Regions from separate parts of the Paraburkholderia sp. SECH4 genome, predicted to be linked through region 2. Evidence: riboswitches for the same ligand, from Rfam matches in the RefSeq annotation. Region 2 holds a riboswitch; the other holds the start of a gene.
The links. A riboswitch is a leader RNA that binds a small molecule or an ion and turns the genes downstream of it on or off. The one in region 2 is predicted to bind thiamine pyrophosphate.
Positions count from the first base shown of each region.

Region 1 (7,311 bases), on a different contig from region 2:
ACAGCGACAGCCGGGTCGGCGGCCTCGGTCACGGCGCGCACCACGGCCGCGCAACCCACGCCCGTCGCCAGCACGTCCGGCAGCACCTGCAGATCGATTCCGCCGATCGCCACCAGAGGCACGACGCCGTCGAGCAGGCGTACATACCGCACCAGACGCTTGAGGCCCTGCGGCGCGGTCGGCATGACCTTGGTGGTGGTCGGAAACACCGCGCCCAATGCAATGTAGCTTGGCCGGAAATGCAGTGCTTTCAGAATCTCGTAGAAACCGTGCGTCGACAGACCGAGGCGGATGCCAGCGGTGGCAAGTGCCGACAGATCGGCCGTATGCACGTCTTCCTGGCCGAGGTGGACGCCGTAGGCGCCCGCTTCCAGCGCGGCTTGCCAGTGATCGTTGATGAAAACCTGGGCATCGTGCTCACGGCCCGCGGCGACACAGCGGGCGATTTCGCGCTTCAGTTCGTCGGCAGGTTCGGCCGATTTGCGGCGCAACTGGACCGTTTTCACGCCAAAACCCACCACCCGTTCGACCCACTCCGCGGTCGGCAGCACCGGGTACAGCCCGAGCCTGTCGGGGCAACGCGCGAACGCTTGCGCCGGCGCGGCCGGCAGACCGGCGAGGCGTGGGAAGTGCGCGATATCGGCCGGAAATGCGTCCTCCGCTTTGGTTTCGTCGCCGTCGCGCCACGCCAGCGCCAAAACCAGCGCGTCGTGCGGATCAAAGCCGCAATCCAGAAACGCCGCCAGCGCGGGAATCCAGTCTTCCGCCAGATGGCCTTCCAGACTGTATTTCTCGCCGCCCAGATGCAACGTCGCCGCGTTCTCGGCGGCGACGATCACGCCTGCGCCCTGCACCTGCCAGCGCGCCACCTGCTCGCCATGCTGCTGCGCGTCGGCGACGATGATCAGGTCTCCGCCGTTCGGCTCGTCCGGCGCGGTCAGGCAGATGCGCCACGGCGCATGGGTCGGCGGCCACTCGCCCAAGCGGGCGCGGATCCGCTCGGCAGCTTCGGTGAGTTCGTCAGCGGGCGGCCAGAAGAGGTCGCGGCCAGTCAAAGGCAAAGTTTGCGTCATGCGGCGCTCCCGTCTTGATGCCAGAACGGCATGCCGACCACCGGCGTGCTCGCGTGCGCGCTTTCGCGTTCGGCCATCGGCCCCGCCAGAAAAGCCTGGCGGCCCGCTTCGACGCCCAGCGCGAAGGCGCGCGCCATTGCGTCGGGGTGCGTCGCCTGGGAAACGGCGGTGTTCAGCAGCACGCCGTCGAAGCCCCACTCCATCACTTGCGCCGCGTGCGACGGCACGCCGAGGCCGGCATCGACGATCAGCGGCACGTCGGGCAAGCGCTCGCGCAAGACGCGCAGGCCGTACGGATTGATCACGCCCTTGCCGGTGCCGATCGGCGCGCCCCACGGCATCAGCGCCTCGCAGCCCGCATCGAGCAGGCGGCGGCCGATCACGAGATCTTCGGTGCAATACGGCAGCACCTTGAAGCCGTCCTTGATCAGCTGCGTGGCCGCTTCGATCAGGCCGACCGGGTCGGGCTGCAGCGTGTAGTCGTCGCCGATCAGTTCGAGCTTGATCCACTCGGTTTCGAAGATTTCACGCGCCATATGCGCGGTCGTCACCGCCTCGCCGACGGTCAGGCAGCCGGCGGTATTGGGCAGCAGCGGGACGCCATGGCGTTTGAGCAGGTCGAAGAAACCGGCTTCGGCGCCGCCTTCGTTCATCTGCCGGCGCAGCGCGACGGTCACCATGCCGGGCTGCGCCGCGTCGATCGAATCGGACAGCGATTGCAGCGATGGATAGCGCGAGGTGCCGAGCAGCACACGGCTCGCGAAAGTCTGGCCGTAGAGCGTGAGCGCGTCGGCGGTTTGGGGGGCAGTCATTTGCATAATCCTGGTCTCCGGCAAGGCGTGGCGCGGGGCTTAACCGCCGGCCACGGGTTGCACGACATCGAGCTTGTCGCCCGGCTGCAGCGCGCGCGCCGCATGCTGGGTACGTGCGACGAAATCGCCGTTCAGCGCGACCGCGAATGGTGGACGCGCGCCGAACGCGGCAAGCGCATCGGCGACAGTCGCGCCTTCGGGCAACGACAACGGCTTTTGATTGATATGAATGTCCATGGTGTTCGAATACGGTTCAATCGAGTGGGGCAGCGGCGCGCGCTTGTTTATCCCGCGGCTATTTCGCCAGCAGGCGCGCAACGCTCATGCCGGCTCCCGCGTGGAGTCCAGTTGAAACAGCTCGCTCCAGCGCGCGGCACTTTGCCAGTCGGCGAAAGCATCGGCGTCGCCAATGCGGCCGTCGAGCAGCGCCGCGGCGAAGCGCACGGCTTCGTCGGCGACTTCGGGCACGATCATGTAGCCGTGCCGGTACAGGCCGTTCACGCGCAATGTCTGCGCGCCATCCCACAGCAACGCCGGACGGTGGTCCGGCAAAGTCGGGCGGCACTGCGAATTCAGTTCGAGGATGCGTGCCTCGCCGAAGCCGGGATGCACGGAAAACGCAGCGCTCAGCAACTCGAGCGCCGAGCGCACGCTGACCGGCGACATGTCCTCGCCTTCCACTTCGGTGGCGCCAATCACGTAGAGATCGTCCTGCTTCGGCGCGATATACAGCGGGTAGCGCGGATGCAGCAGGCGCACCGGCCGCGTCAGCTTGATACCGGGCGCATGCACGCGTACAACTTCGCCGCGAATGCCGCGCAGCGTGGGCAGCACAGACTTCGCGCCCAACCCACGGCAGTCGATCGTAATGCGTGCGGACGGCAGCGCATGATCGTCGACCGGCGTGTTCCAGTGCGTTTCGACACCGCGCTGGGCGAGGCCCGCGGCGAGCGCGGTCAGCACCTGACGGTTATCCAGTTGGCCTTCGCGCGGCAGCAACCAGCCCTGGTTGAAGCGGCCCGCCAATGCGGGCTCGGCGGCGCCGACCTGAGCGCCCGCCAGCGTCACGAAGCCACCGTCGAGCAATTCAGCAGGCGCGTTCGAGCGCACCCGGCGTTCGAACAGTGGCGCTTCGGTGCGGTCGGCGTGATGCCATACGACGAGCGTGCCATTGCGCTGGAAGAACACTGGTTCGGGCAATTCGGCCAGCACTCGCGGCCAGGAATCGAGCGAACTCGCGCCGAGACGGGTGATCAGCAGTTCAGCACTGGCGGCTTCGGCCAGCGGCGCCAGCATGGCGGCGGCGACCCAGGCCGCCGCTTGCGTACCTGCAGCATCGCCGCGCTCATAGAGCGCCACGCGATGCCCTTCACCGGCGAGACGCCACGCGACGAGGCGCCCGCACAGCCCACCGCCGAGCACGGCGAAATCGGGTTGAGCAGAACGATTCATCGCGCGCACTCCGAGTCACAGCGGCAAGCAACGCTAAAGCAGCACGGCGCGCGAACACAACCGACGAAAGCGTGGCGAAGAGCAAAACACATGTCTGAAGAATAGGCGGTCATCGAGTCCTTTCCGTACGGCAAAGAAACGCACGTACCCAGGACGAAACCGGCGGGTGAGGCCGGCCGGGCAATAAGCACGTCCAATGACGGACGCCGCCCGGCGGGGAATGGAAGACTGGCTGCTTCCGGAAACTTCCCGCGCCGGTATTACCCGGATCGGGTGCAAAGGGTCTCTCTCAGCCTCGCCGCCGCTGCATGAAAATCACGCAGCCTGTGGGCAAAGCACCCCTGTTTCGTCGAAGGTCATTAGACCATAAAAGGCGCAGCGCCCGCAAACCAACGGCCTCTGCGGGCACACGCCGTTGATCCGTCACTATCTTTCGATTCATCAATACGGCCGACTGCAACGCTCTGGCACAATGCCAGGACCGGATGCCGCTGGCGCGCGGGTGACATGCTTCGCCGCCCGAGCGCCAGCGGCATCGAGGCGGGACCTCTGAGCGGAAATTAATTTTCACTTAAGGGCTTCGCGCCAGAATCGGGCGCTTACCCGGACGTGCGTTCGTCGAGCACGACGCCCGGGGCACGCACCGCAAACCCGCCGTGGGGCCGGCCCGACTGGGGCCCGCCCGGCACGGGCCAGCACTTCACCAGGATGCTCATGACACCGAATACCGCTTCCAGCCCCGCGCTGCCGCCGGACGATAAAGTCTCCGCATGGAGCCTGATCAAACCTTACTGGGTTTCCGAAGAACGAAAAACGGCGTGGGGGCTGCTCATCGCGATCATCGTTATGAATCTGCTCGTCGTGTGGATCAACGTGCGCCTGAACCGCTGGAGCGCCGACTTCTACAACGCGCTGCAGACCAAGAACGTCCACGACTTCCCGCATCTGCTGATGGTGTTCTCGGGGCTTGCGTTCGGCTTCATCATTCTGGCCGTGTACGGCCGCTATCTGCGCCAGATGCTCGGCTTCCGCTGGCGCCAGTGGCTGACCACGCGCTATCTCAACGAGTGGCTGCACGACAGCGCCTTCTACCGTATCGAACGCGACCGGCTCGCTGACAACCCCGACCAGCGGATCAGCGACGACCTGCAATCGTTCGCCACCACCACGCTCTCGCTGACGCTCGACCTGCTGTCCACGGTCGTCACGCTGGTGTCGTTCATCACGATCCTGTGGTCGCTGGCCGGTGCGCTGACCGTCTCGCTCGGCGGCATGCCGATACAGATTCCGGGCTACATGGTGTGGGCCGCGGCGCTGTACGCGGTGGTCGGCTCGCTGATCATCCAGAAGGTCGGCCATCCGCTCGTGTCGATCAATTACCAGGCGCAGAAAGTCGAGGCGGATTTCCGTTTCGGCCTGATCCGTCTGCGTGAAAACGCCGAGCAGATCGCCTTCTACGATGGTATGGAGACCGAGAAGAAGAACACCCAATCGCTGTTTGGCCGCATCCGCGACAACTGGTGGCAGGTGATGAAGTACACCAAGCGGCTCACCTTCGTGCTGAGCTTCTACGGCCAGATCGCGATCATCTTTCCGCTGGTGGTGGCAGCACCCCGTTACTTCGCGGGCGCTTTCACGTTCGGCGTGCTGATGCAGATTTCGAGCGCATTCGGTACCGTCAGCGATTCGTTTTCGTGGTTCATCAACAGTTACGGCACCCTGGTCGAATGGCGCGCTACCGTGAACCGGTTGCGTGAATTCAGCCGCGTCGTGCATGCGCCGCGTTTGAAGGAATCAGTGTCGCCCGCCACCGCGCATGGCGGCATCAACCTGCATTTTGTCGACGAAGACAAGCTCTCCACAGACGGCCTTCAGCTTGCGCTGCCGAACGGCAACCCGCTGTCGCGCATCCGCGATATCGCAATCACGCCGGGCTCGCGCTGGCTGGTTCGTGGTCCGTCCGGCTCGGGCAAGAGCACGCTGATGCGCGCGCTCGCAGGATTGTGGCCGTTCGGCGACGGCTCGATCGACGCACCAGTCAACGCGCGCATGATGTTCATCCCGCAGGTCAGCTACATGCCGATCGGCACACTGAAAGCCGCGCTCACCTATCCATCCTCTGCTGACACCTACACCGACGAAGAATGCCGCGAAGCGCTCGTCACCTGCCACCTGTCGGAATACGCCGACCGCCTGCAGGAATCGGGACACTGGACACGCGTTCTCTCGCCGGGCGAACAACAACGTCTCGCCGGCGCCCGTGTGCTGCTGCATAAGCCGGACTATCTGTTCCTCGACGAAGCAACCAGCGCGCTCGATTCGGAAAACGAAGCACGCCTCTATCACCTGTTCACCGAGCGACTGCCGCAGGCGGCGATCGTCAGTGTCGCGCATCGCGAATCGCTGGCGGCGTTCCATGGCGAAACGCTCGACGTCGAGCGCTCGGGCGAACCGATCGCCGCGTGAACAGCGTGAACAACGCGAGCGACATGAGCGGCACCGGTGACGCGAGCAGCACGACCGGCATGAGCGGTGCCGAACTCGATCGGGTCGTCCTGATCACCGGCGCGGGCTCCGGCATCGGCGCCGCACTGGCCCGGCGCATCGCCGCGCCGCGCACCGCGTTGATGCTGCACGCCCGCGGCGCCGACGACGAAGCGCGCCAGCGTCTTACACAAGTCGCCGCCGATTGCAGCGCGAACGGCGCGCGCTGCGCGACGGTGTTCGGCGATCTGGCCGAACGCGGCGCCGCGGAACACGTAATTCATCAAACGCTCGCGAACTTCGGCGCGCTTGATCAGTTGGTAGCGAACGCCGGCCACGCGCAACGGCAAACGCTCAACGCACTCGACGCTGACGTGTTCAGCGCCGCCTTCGCCGCCATGCCGGCCGCGTTCGCCGCGCTCGTCAAGCGTGCGACGCCCGCCCTGGAAACCTCGAAGCGAGGACGCGTGGTCGCGCTCAGTTCGTTCGTCGCGCATCGCTATCGCGTGGATGCGCCGTTCGCCGCAACGGCTGCGGCGAAAGCGGCGATCGAGTCACTGGCCAAAACCGCAGCCGCCGAACTTGCGCCGCATGGCGTGACGGTCAATTGCGTGGCGCCCGGCTATACCCGTAAAGATCGCGGCCCAAGTGCCGATAATGCATCGGTGTGGACTCGCGCCGCCGAAGCGACACCGCTCGGTCACGTCGCCGAGCCCGCGGATATCGCCGCGCTGATCGCCTTCCTGCTCTCCGACGAAGCGCGTCACATCACCGGCCAGGTGATCCATATCGACGGCGGCCTGACGCTCGGCTAGGCAGCACGCCGCAACATCCGGAAACACGCGAGAACAGTTCGAAAGCATTTGCGAAGCGGGCAAGCTGTTCCGCGCTTTGAAAATCCCCTGCAGCAGCGACGATAGTCGTGCGGGCTGTACCATGCGCCGCCCGCCACGCCCCTCACTGCTACTGGACTCTCCGCACATGTCATTCGATCACCGCTTCCATCCTTTGACCCAGCGCGCAGCGCTTGCGCTTGGCGCAGCCCTGCTGCTCACGAGCGCCGCGTACGCTGCGCAAGCCACCCAGCCCAATGAGCCGGCGGATGTTTGCCCCGCGCTCAAACACATCGTCGACGCACCCGATTTCAAGCAGTTGCACGCGCAACCTGCCGCGCAACTGCCGGGCGTATCGGCCGTGGACGACTGCCGCGCCAACACGCACGCCTACGATTGCCACTGGCGCGCACACTGGCAAGCCGACGGTGTCGTCAACGATCCGCTCGAAGAATTCGGCGCCGATATCGCTGCCTGCTTTCCCAACGTCGTGCACGACGTCAACACGCCGACGCGTCAGCATTTCATCGTGACCACCGAAGATCGGCGCGTGAACGTGACGGCCAGCGTGCAAGGGCAAAACGAACTGCGCCTGCGCGTCACGCGCTGAGCGTCGGCCGTTTTTGCCACGTTCCGCTGCTTTTCCGCTGAGACCCG
Region 1 covers NZ_JALOCP010000018.1:80,415-87,725, forward strand. Annotated here, with positions in the region: gene thiE (thiamine phosphate synthase) at 1-1,073, opposite strand, end outside; gene M0D67_RS23305 (thiazole synthase) at 1,070-1,885, opposite strand; gene thiS (sulfur carrier protein ThiS) at 1,925-2,122, opposite strand; gene M0D67_RS23315 (FAD-dependent oxidoreductase) at 2,207-3,337, opposite strand; TPP riboswitch at 3,567-3,690, opposite strand; gene M0D67_RS23320 (ABC transporter ATP-binding protein/permease) at 4,052-5,803, shown strand; gene M0D67_RS23325 (SDR family NAD(P)-dependent oxidoreductase) at 5,863-6,636, shown strand; gene M0D67_RS23330 (hypothetical protein) at 6,803-7,264, shown strand.
Region 1: it holds a riboswitch for thiamine pyrophosphate, as region 2 does, so the genes downstream of both, M0D67_RS23315 (FAD-dependent oxidoreductase) here and thiC (phosphomethylpyrimidine synthase ThiC) in region 2, are expected to answer to the same signal.

Region 2 (7,311 bases):
ACCCGTCGCGAGCGTCGTGATGATGGCGGCCACCAGAATCGCCGTGCCGGTCGCGAGCGGCTGGAAGTCCCACACCGCGCCGTACGGCGTGTTGTACAGCGTGATGAACACGGCTTTGTCGAGGCCCGGCCACGGTAGCTTGACGTCGCCGATCAGGAAGATTTTGGCGATGGTCCAGACAATCACCACCGCCGAGACGATGATCCACGGATACCAGCCCTGGCCACCGCTGATCTTGCCGCGCACCTCGCCCACGCGATCGATGTTGATCGCGAACTTCGGATCGGCGGCGGGCTTCCAGACGCGCAGGAACGCGATGGTGAGAATCAGCGACACCATCGACGACAACACGTCGGTCAGGCTGTAGTTCACGTAGTTCGACGCGACGAACTGGGTCAGCGCGAAGCTCGCACCTGACACCAGCAGGACCGGCCACACCCGTAGCATGTTACGAAAGCCCGCATAGACGCCGATCACATAGAACGGCAGCAGGAAGGCGAAGAACGGCAACTGGCGGCCGACCATCTTGGCGAGCGAATCGGCCGGCAGGTGCGTGACCGCGCCGAGCACGGTGATCGGCACGCCGAGCGCGCCGAAGGCAACCGGCGCGGTGTTGAAGATCAGCGTGAAGGTGAGTGCTTCGAGGGTCGGAAAACCGAGCAGGATCAGCAGCGAACTGGTGATCGCGACCGGCGTGCCAAAGCCGGAAATGCCTTCTAGCAGCGCGCCGAACGAAAAGCCGATCACCACCAGCACGACGCGGCGGTCGTTCGGCAGGTTATCGATCATCCACATGCGGAAGGCGGCGAAGCGGCCCGAGCGCTGCGAGATGTTGTAGAGCAGGATCGCGGTGAACACGATCCACATCACCGGCCAGCAGGCGAACACCGCACCGTTGGCCACTGATGCGGCCGCGAGTCCGACCGGGAACTGCCAGACGAAAATCGCCACGATCAGCCCGACGATCAGGCCCGCGAGCGAGGCCTGCCAGGCCGGCCGGCGCGCCCAGCCGAGCAACAGCAACACGACGATGATCGGCAAGGCCGCGACCAGGAACGAGAGCGGTAGCGAATTGCCGACGGGTGTGAGTAGTTGGTGAAACATCACGTCTCCTTCTTTGTTGTTCGATTCGACGCGGGACTACGCACTACGGGGCGCGTCGTTCTGGCAGGACGGATGGGCGCCGGCGGCGCGTCGAAGACGTGCCGGGTCGCTTATTTAAACAGGTACTGCGTGTGGCTTTCCCAAGCATAGGGCCCGATTGGAGCGCGTCAAGAAGGGAAAGTACGGGCGAAGGAGAGAAAGGGGCGCCGCGTCTTGCTTGGCGGGATCGTCGCGGCGTGATGCGCGTGAGGCCCGTCTGGCGCGGCATGGCCCGTGCTGGCGGGTAGGCCGACTTTCGGGCAGCGGGGTTGCGCGAGTTGTGAGGCATGGGTCTGTCCCGCGCCTGACAGTCGCGGGCACGGGACAGTCAAAGCAGATCAGCAAGGTCCGGCTGCGAGACTCAGTGCCAGTGACCGTGGCCACCCCAGCCACCATGGCCACCCCAGCCACCGTGGCCTCCCCAGCAGCAGCCGAAACCGACGCCGATCGAAACCGACGGGCCATACCAGCCCGGATAGCCGTAATAAGCCGGATAGGCCGGGTAGACCGGCGGCGGATAGTAGACGGGATAAGCGGGGGCAACGTACACGGGCGGCGGCTGAGCCACCGCGTAGGTGGCCGGCTGGGATTGCGAATTGGCTCGCGCCTGCTGCTCCGCTTGAGCTTGCGCCTGGGCCTGCTGCTGTTGCGAGGTGGCCGAATCTCCGGCCGTCCCGAGGGGGACTTCCTGCTGGACGCCATTGGCCGGAACGGTGCCGTAAGCGTAATACGGGTAGTAGCCTGGATAGTAGCCGTAAGGGTAATAACAGCCGGACAGCGTCAGCACACAGGCCACGCCGGCCAGCGCGATGCCAGTTTGGGAAAGACGGGGCAAGCCGCGCGGCAGCCGCTGGCTGATTGCGCAAAGAGAGTTGCTGACGGGGGACTTCATGACGTGCTCCTGGTTACACCGGACGCCGCCATCCGGGGCGTAGTGGCTTGAGCTTACGCCGCGGCAGCGCCAACAGGATTGCAAAACCGTAACGGCTTATTTCACGTCATTGCAAAGCATTTTGCGAAGCACCCGGCATGGCGCTGGTTGCGTACGCTGCGTGCCCGCACGCTCGTCGGTGCGGGCAAGTTCGTTGTTGGCAGTTGATACATTTGATGTCCTGCGCGGGCTTCCCATGAAAGCGTCGCCAGTGCGTGCTTGCGCTTACTTGCCGACCTGATTACCTATGATGCCGCCTGCTGCCGCACCGCCAATCGTCGACAGTGCATTGCCGCCGATCAGCCCGCCTGCGGCGCCGCCTACACCCGCGCCGATCACCGTATCGCGTTGCCGCGTGGTCATGTTGTCACACGCGGAAAGACTTGCGACAACCGCGACGATCGCAGCGAACGTACCGAGTTGACGAATCGATTTCATGATGCTGACTCCATTCATTGTGTTTGGAAAATGCTTCGTGGAAGTGGACAAATCACCCCCGTCCTTACATTTGATCTTATCGCCGCAGCCCGTATCCGGATGTGTGAGGTTGTCAGCAAGGTGTCGGTTTCGTAATCAAATGTTTCCCTTCTATCAGCATGCGGCGTGCCTGCCCGCGCAAAAATGCAAAAGCCCGCCAGTGGCGGGCTTCGGTGCTGCAATACCGTGACGCAGAAGGTTCGAATGGCGGGCGCGCGCTAATGCGCCCGCGATCCGTACCTTACTGCCGCTGATAGATCTCAGCGCCTTTCTTCATGAACTCGATCGACTTCACTTCCATGCCTTTTTTCAGCGCGTCGTCGTCGGAGAGACCTTGTTGCGCGGCGAATTCGCGCACGTCCTGCGTGATCTTCATCGAGCAGAAGTGCGGGCCGCACATCGAACAGAAGTGCGCGACCTTGGCCGAATCCTTCGGCAGCGTTTCGTCGTGGAATTCGCGTGCCTTGTCCGGGTCGAGACCGAGATTGAACTGGTCTTCCCAACGGAATTCGAAACGCGCCTTCGACAATGCGTTGTCACGCACCTGAGCGCCCGGATGGCCCTTCGCCAGATCGGCGGCGTGCGCGGCGAGCTTGTACGTGATGATGCCGGTCTTGACGTCGTCCTTGTTCGGCAGCCCAAGGTGTTCCTTCGGCGTGACGTAGCAGAGCATCGCCGTGCCGAACCAGCCGATCATCGCAGCGCCAATGCCCGAGGTGATGTGGTCGTAGCCCGGAGCGATATCAGTGGTCAACGGTCCCAGCGTGTAGAACGGTGCTTCGTCACACCATTCCAGTTGCAGGTCCATGTTTTCCTTGATCAACTGCATCGGCACGTGGCCGGGGCCTTCGATCATCGTCTGCACGTCGTGCTTCCACGCGATCTGTGTGAGTTCGCCGAGCGTCTTCAACTCGCCGAGTTGCGCTTCGTCGTTGGCATCGTAGATCGAGCCGGGACGCAGGCCGTCGCCGAGCGAGAAGGCTACGTCATACGCCTTCATGATTTCGCAGATGTCTTCGAAGTGCTCGTACAGGAAGCTTTCCTTGTGGTGAGCGAGGCACCACTTCGCCATGATCGAGCCGCCGCGCGAGACGATACCGGTCATGCGTTTCGCCGTCAGCGGCACGTATTGCAGACGCACACCCGCGTGAATCGTGAAGTAGTCGACGCCTTGTTCGGCCTGTTCGATCAGCGTGTCGCGGAAGATTTCCCACGTCAGGTCTTCAGCCTTGCCGTTGACCTTCTCCAAAGCCTGATAGATCGGCACCGTGCCGATCGGCACCGGCGAATTGCGGATGATCCACTCGCGCGTTTCGTGAATGTGCTTGCCGGTCGAGAGATCCATCACCGTGTCGCCGCCCCAGCGGATCGCCCAGGTCATCTTGTCGACTTCTTCGCCGATGGAGGAGGTCACCGCCGAGTTGCCGATGTTCGCATTCACCTTCACGAGGAAGTTACGGCCGATGATCATCGGCTCGCTTTCCGGGTGGTTGATGTTGTTCGGGATGATCGCGCGGCCGCGGGCGACTTCTTCGCGCACGAATTCCGCGGTGATTTCTTTCAGTCCGTCGGGACCGAAGGCGCTCGCGCCGAACGCCTGGCCCGGATGCTGGCGGCCCATCATCGCGGCGAGCTTTTCGCCGTTCGGACCGCTCGTCTTCAGGGTCTCCAGATACGCGGCGCGTTGCTGGTTCTCGCGAATCGCGATGTATTCCATCTCCGGCGTGATGATGCCGCGACGCGCGTAGTGCATCTGCGAGACGTTCTTGCCGGCGATGGCGCGGCGCGGCGTGCGGTGCAGGCCTTGGAAACGCAGATCGGCGGTCGCGGTATCGGCGGCGCGTTCGCGGCTGAAGTCGCTCGACAGGCCCGTCAGCGCTTCGGTGTCGCCGCGCTCTTCGATCCAGGCTTGACGCAGCGCGGGCAGACCGGCGCGGATGTCGATTTTGGCTTCCGGATCGGAATAGGGGCCCGACGTATCGTAGACGAAGACCGGCGGATTTTTCTCGCCGCCGAAGCTATCCGGCGTATCCGCCTGGGAAATTTCGCGCATCGGCACGCGGATATCGGGGCGCGAGCCGGTCACGTAAACCTTGCGGGAATTCGGCAGCGGCGCGACAGCGGCGGCATCGACGTGGGCGTCGGCGGAAAGGAACTTCGGATTGGCGTTCATGCGTATCTCCTCTGCAAAGCAATGTAGGGCCGCTAAGCAGGAGACGAGACGGAAGTTGTCGGAATTCGCGAGGGATGAAACGGTAGACCAGGTGCGAAATCCGTACGCTTCCCTGCGCTGGCATTATCCAGATCAGGTTCAAAGGGTATTTCTCACCCACGCAACACGGACCTCCAACCTCCGCGCTACGCAGGACCCCCGCGTTAGCAGCGCACACGATACACCGCCCGGGCGTTGCTTGGCAACCCGTCTTGAAAAAGTCAGATGTCGGAGATAACGCCGGTCAGCCACGCACTATTCTTATTGTGATAGGGCTGCCGGGGATGATGCGGCGCAGCAGTTCTGCGTCGCGAATGCGCTTCGCTTACAGCGTGAAATCGTCGGCAGCTTCGGGCTGGAACAGGATTTTTTCGAGCTTCAACACTTTCTCCGTGCCGCTCGGCGGCGTGAAGCGGATGCGTTCGCCGCGTTTGGCGCCGAGCAGCGCAAGGCCAACCGGCGAAAACACGTTCAGGCGGCCGTGTGCGAAATCCGCGTTGGGCGGATAGACAACCGTCCAGGTCATCTGCTCGCCGCTGGCTTCGTCGACCAGCGTGGCTTGCGAATTCATCGTGACGACGTTCGCGGGGATGTCGCGCGATTCGACGATCACGGCGCGTTCCAGGACGTCGTCGAGCATGTCTTGCAATTTGGCGTCGGCGCCGGGCGCGGCCGCGTGCTTTTCAAGACGGGCGACGTCGAGTTCGGTGAGGTAACAGGTTTTCGTCTTTTTCATGACGGGTTCTCCAATTCGATCTGCATGTAAAGGGACAGCGTGCGGATGAGATTTGCCCGGAGCCCGACGACGCGGCCCCGGTAATGGAGGGGAATTGCGTCAGGTCGGGCGCCGGGCGGCGAGAAGCGGGAGCGTTCGGGACGGCTGGCCGGCGTGAAGCGTCGCGATGTCCGCGCGCGCGCAACCGGTTGCGCGGCGGGGGCGCAAGCGGGTGAGGGCTCGGGAGAACGGAACGCGCATCGGGATAGCCGGCAGAGTGCGAAAAGTATTGGGGGAGCGTCGGAAGAAAAGCCTGATCGACGCAATCGAAAGGTGAATGTTAGCACGGGCCGGGTGTCTCTTTAATTGCCGCCGGGAGGTGCCGTGGATACGCGCTGCGGCGTGTCGATACCGCACTTGGTCATTCAAGGCCGTCGCCGCGCTGCCGTTAATCCGCCTGTAGGGGCGGCCGTTGCCCAGTCGAGCGACCGGCGGTGGGCAGCGCGTCAATGGCGCGATGCGGTTTGAGACGGCTTAAGGAGAGTGCTGATGAAAACGGGAATGGGGCGGTTTGGGGGGCTCAGCGCGGTCGCGGCGACGGCAACGCTGGTTGCGCTGGTTGCAGCGCCAATGTCGGCGGTGGCCGCGAATGGTGGAACGATCAGCTTTTCGGGCGCGATCGTGGCGCCACAACTGGCGATTTCGGCGGCGCCGGCCGGGGCACGTGTCGATGCCAGGGGCGCGCGGCTCGAGCAGTCGGGTTCAGCGGTCATGCTGACCTTTAGCGCCGCGCCGGGCGTGGCGACGGGCGCCGATGTCGCGCTTCAGGTGAACAGCGGCGCGACGGCGCGTAATGGTAATGCGCTGGGTGATGCGCTGACTGAGCGTTTTGTCGACAGCCATGGACGCGTGTTTCGCGCGGGCAGTGATGGGCACTACCGGGTTGGCCGCGATGGCGGGGTGTTGTCGCTTGCACCGAAGAATGCGGGGCAGGATACCCGGGTGACGGTTGTCGTGAGTTACGACTGAGGCACCCTCCGCGGGGCGCTTTGGGGCGGTTCGCCCGCAAGCGTACAGACACGCCGCGCCCCGCGGGGTATAAACAGCATGGAACGGTCTCGACCGTAGGCGCACGACCCGAACAAAAATAAAAAATCAAAATCGGCTGTCATAAGCGGTCTCGTGGTTCGACAAACGTGCAGATCCTGATGGAGCACGCCATGCAAACCGCACGAACCCGCCGAGACAATCGGCATGTCACGCGCGCAATCGCGCTAGCCGTAGCGCTGACAACCCTCTCCGCCAGTGGCCTTGCAAGCGCGGCCGGCGCCGTGTGCACGTCGCATAGCCCATCGCACCGCGTAGCGCTGGTGGAGCTCTACAGCAGCGAAGGCTGCAATAGCTGCCCGCCCGCCGACAACTGGCTGGGCCAGTGGAAAAACAGCGGTGCAACCCAAAGCATCGTGCCATTGGCGCTGCACGTGGACTACTGGAATAGCCTCGGCTGGACCGACCGCTTCTCGCAACATCGCTTTACTGAGCGTCAGCAAACCCTCACTGACCTCGCTGGTGGCCACACCATCTACACGCCCGAAATCTTCGTATCGGGCCGCGAACTGCGTAGCTGGTCGCAACGCGACAGTTTCCAGAGCCGCGTCGGCCAGGTCGTCGCCGAACCGGCGCAGGCGAACGTGGCGCTTGAACTGAAACCCCAGGCGAAGGGCGCCTTCAATGTCGATGCGCAATTCACCAGCAAGGCGGCAGACACCACGGCCCCACTGAACGCCTATGTCGCGGTCTACCAGAACGCGTTGAACTCGCAGGTCAGAGCAG
Region 2 covers NZ_JALOCP010000015.1:111,442-118,752, forward strand. Annotated here, with positions in the region: gene M0D67_RS21040 (L-lactate permease) at 1-1,104, opposite strand, end outside; gene M0D67_RS21045 (hypothetical protein) at 1,505-2,035, opposite strand; gene M0D67_RS21050 (glycine zipper 2TM domain-containing protein) at 2,300-2,512, opposite strand; gene thiC (phosphomethylpyrimidine synthase ThiC) at 2,793-4,724, opposite strand; TPP riboswitch at 4,816-4,934, opposite strand; gene M0D67_RS21060 (GreA/GreB family elongation factor) at 5,089-5,499, opposite strand; gene M0D67_RS21065 (hypothetical protein) at 6,028-6,507, shown strand; gene M0D67_RS21070 (DUF1223 domain-containing protein) at 6,699-7,311, shown strand, end outside.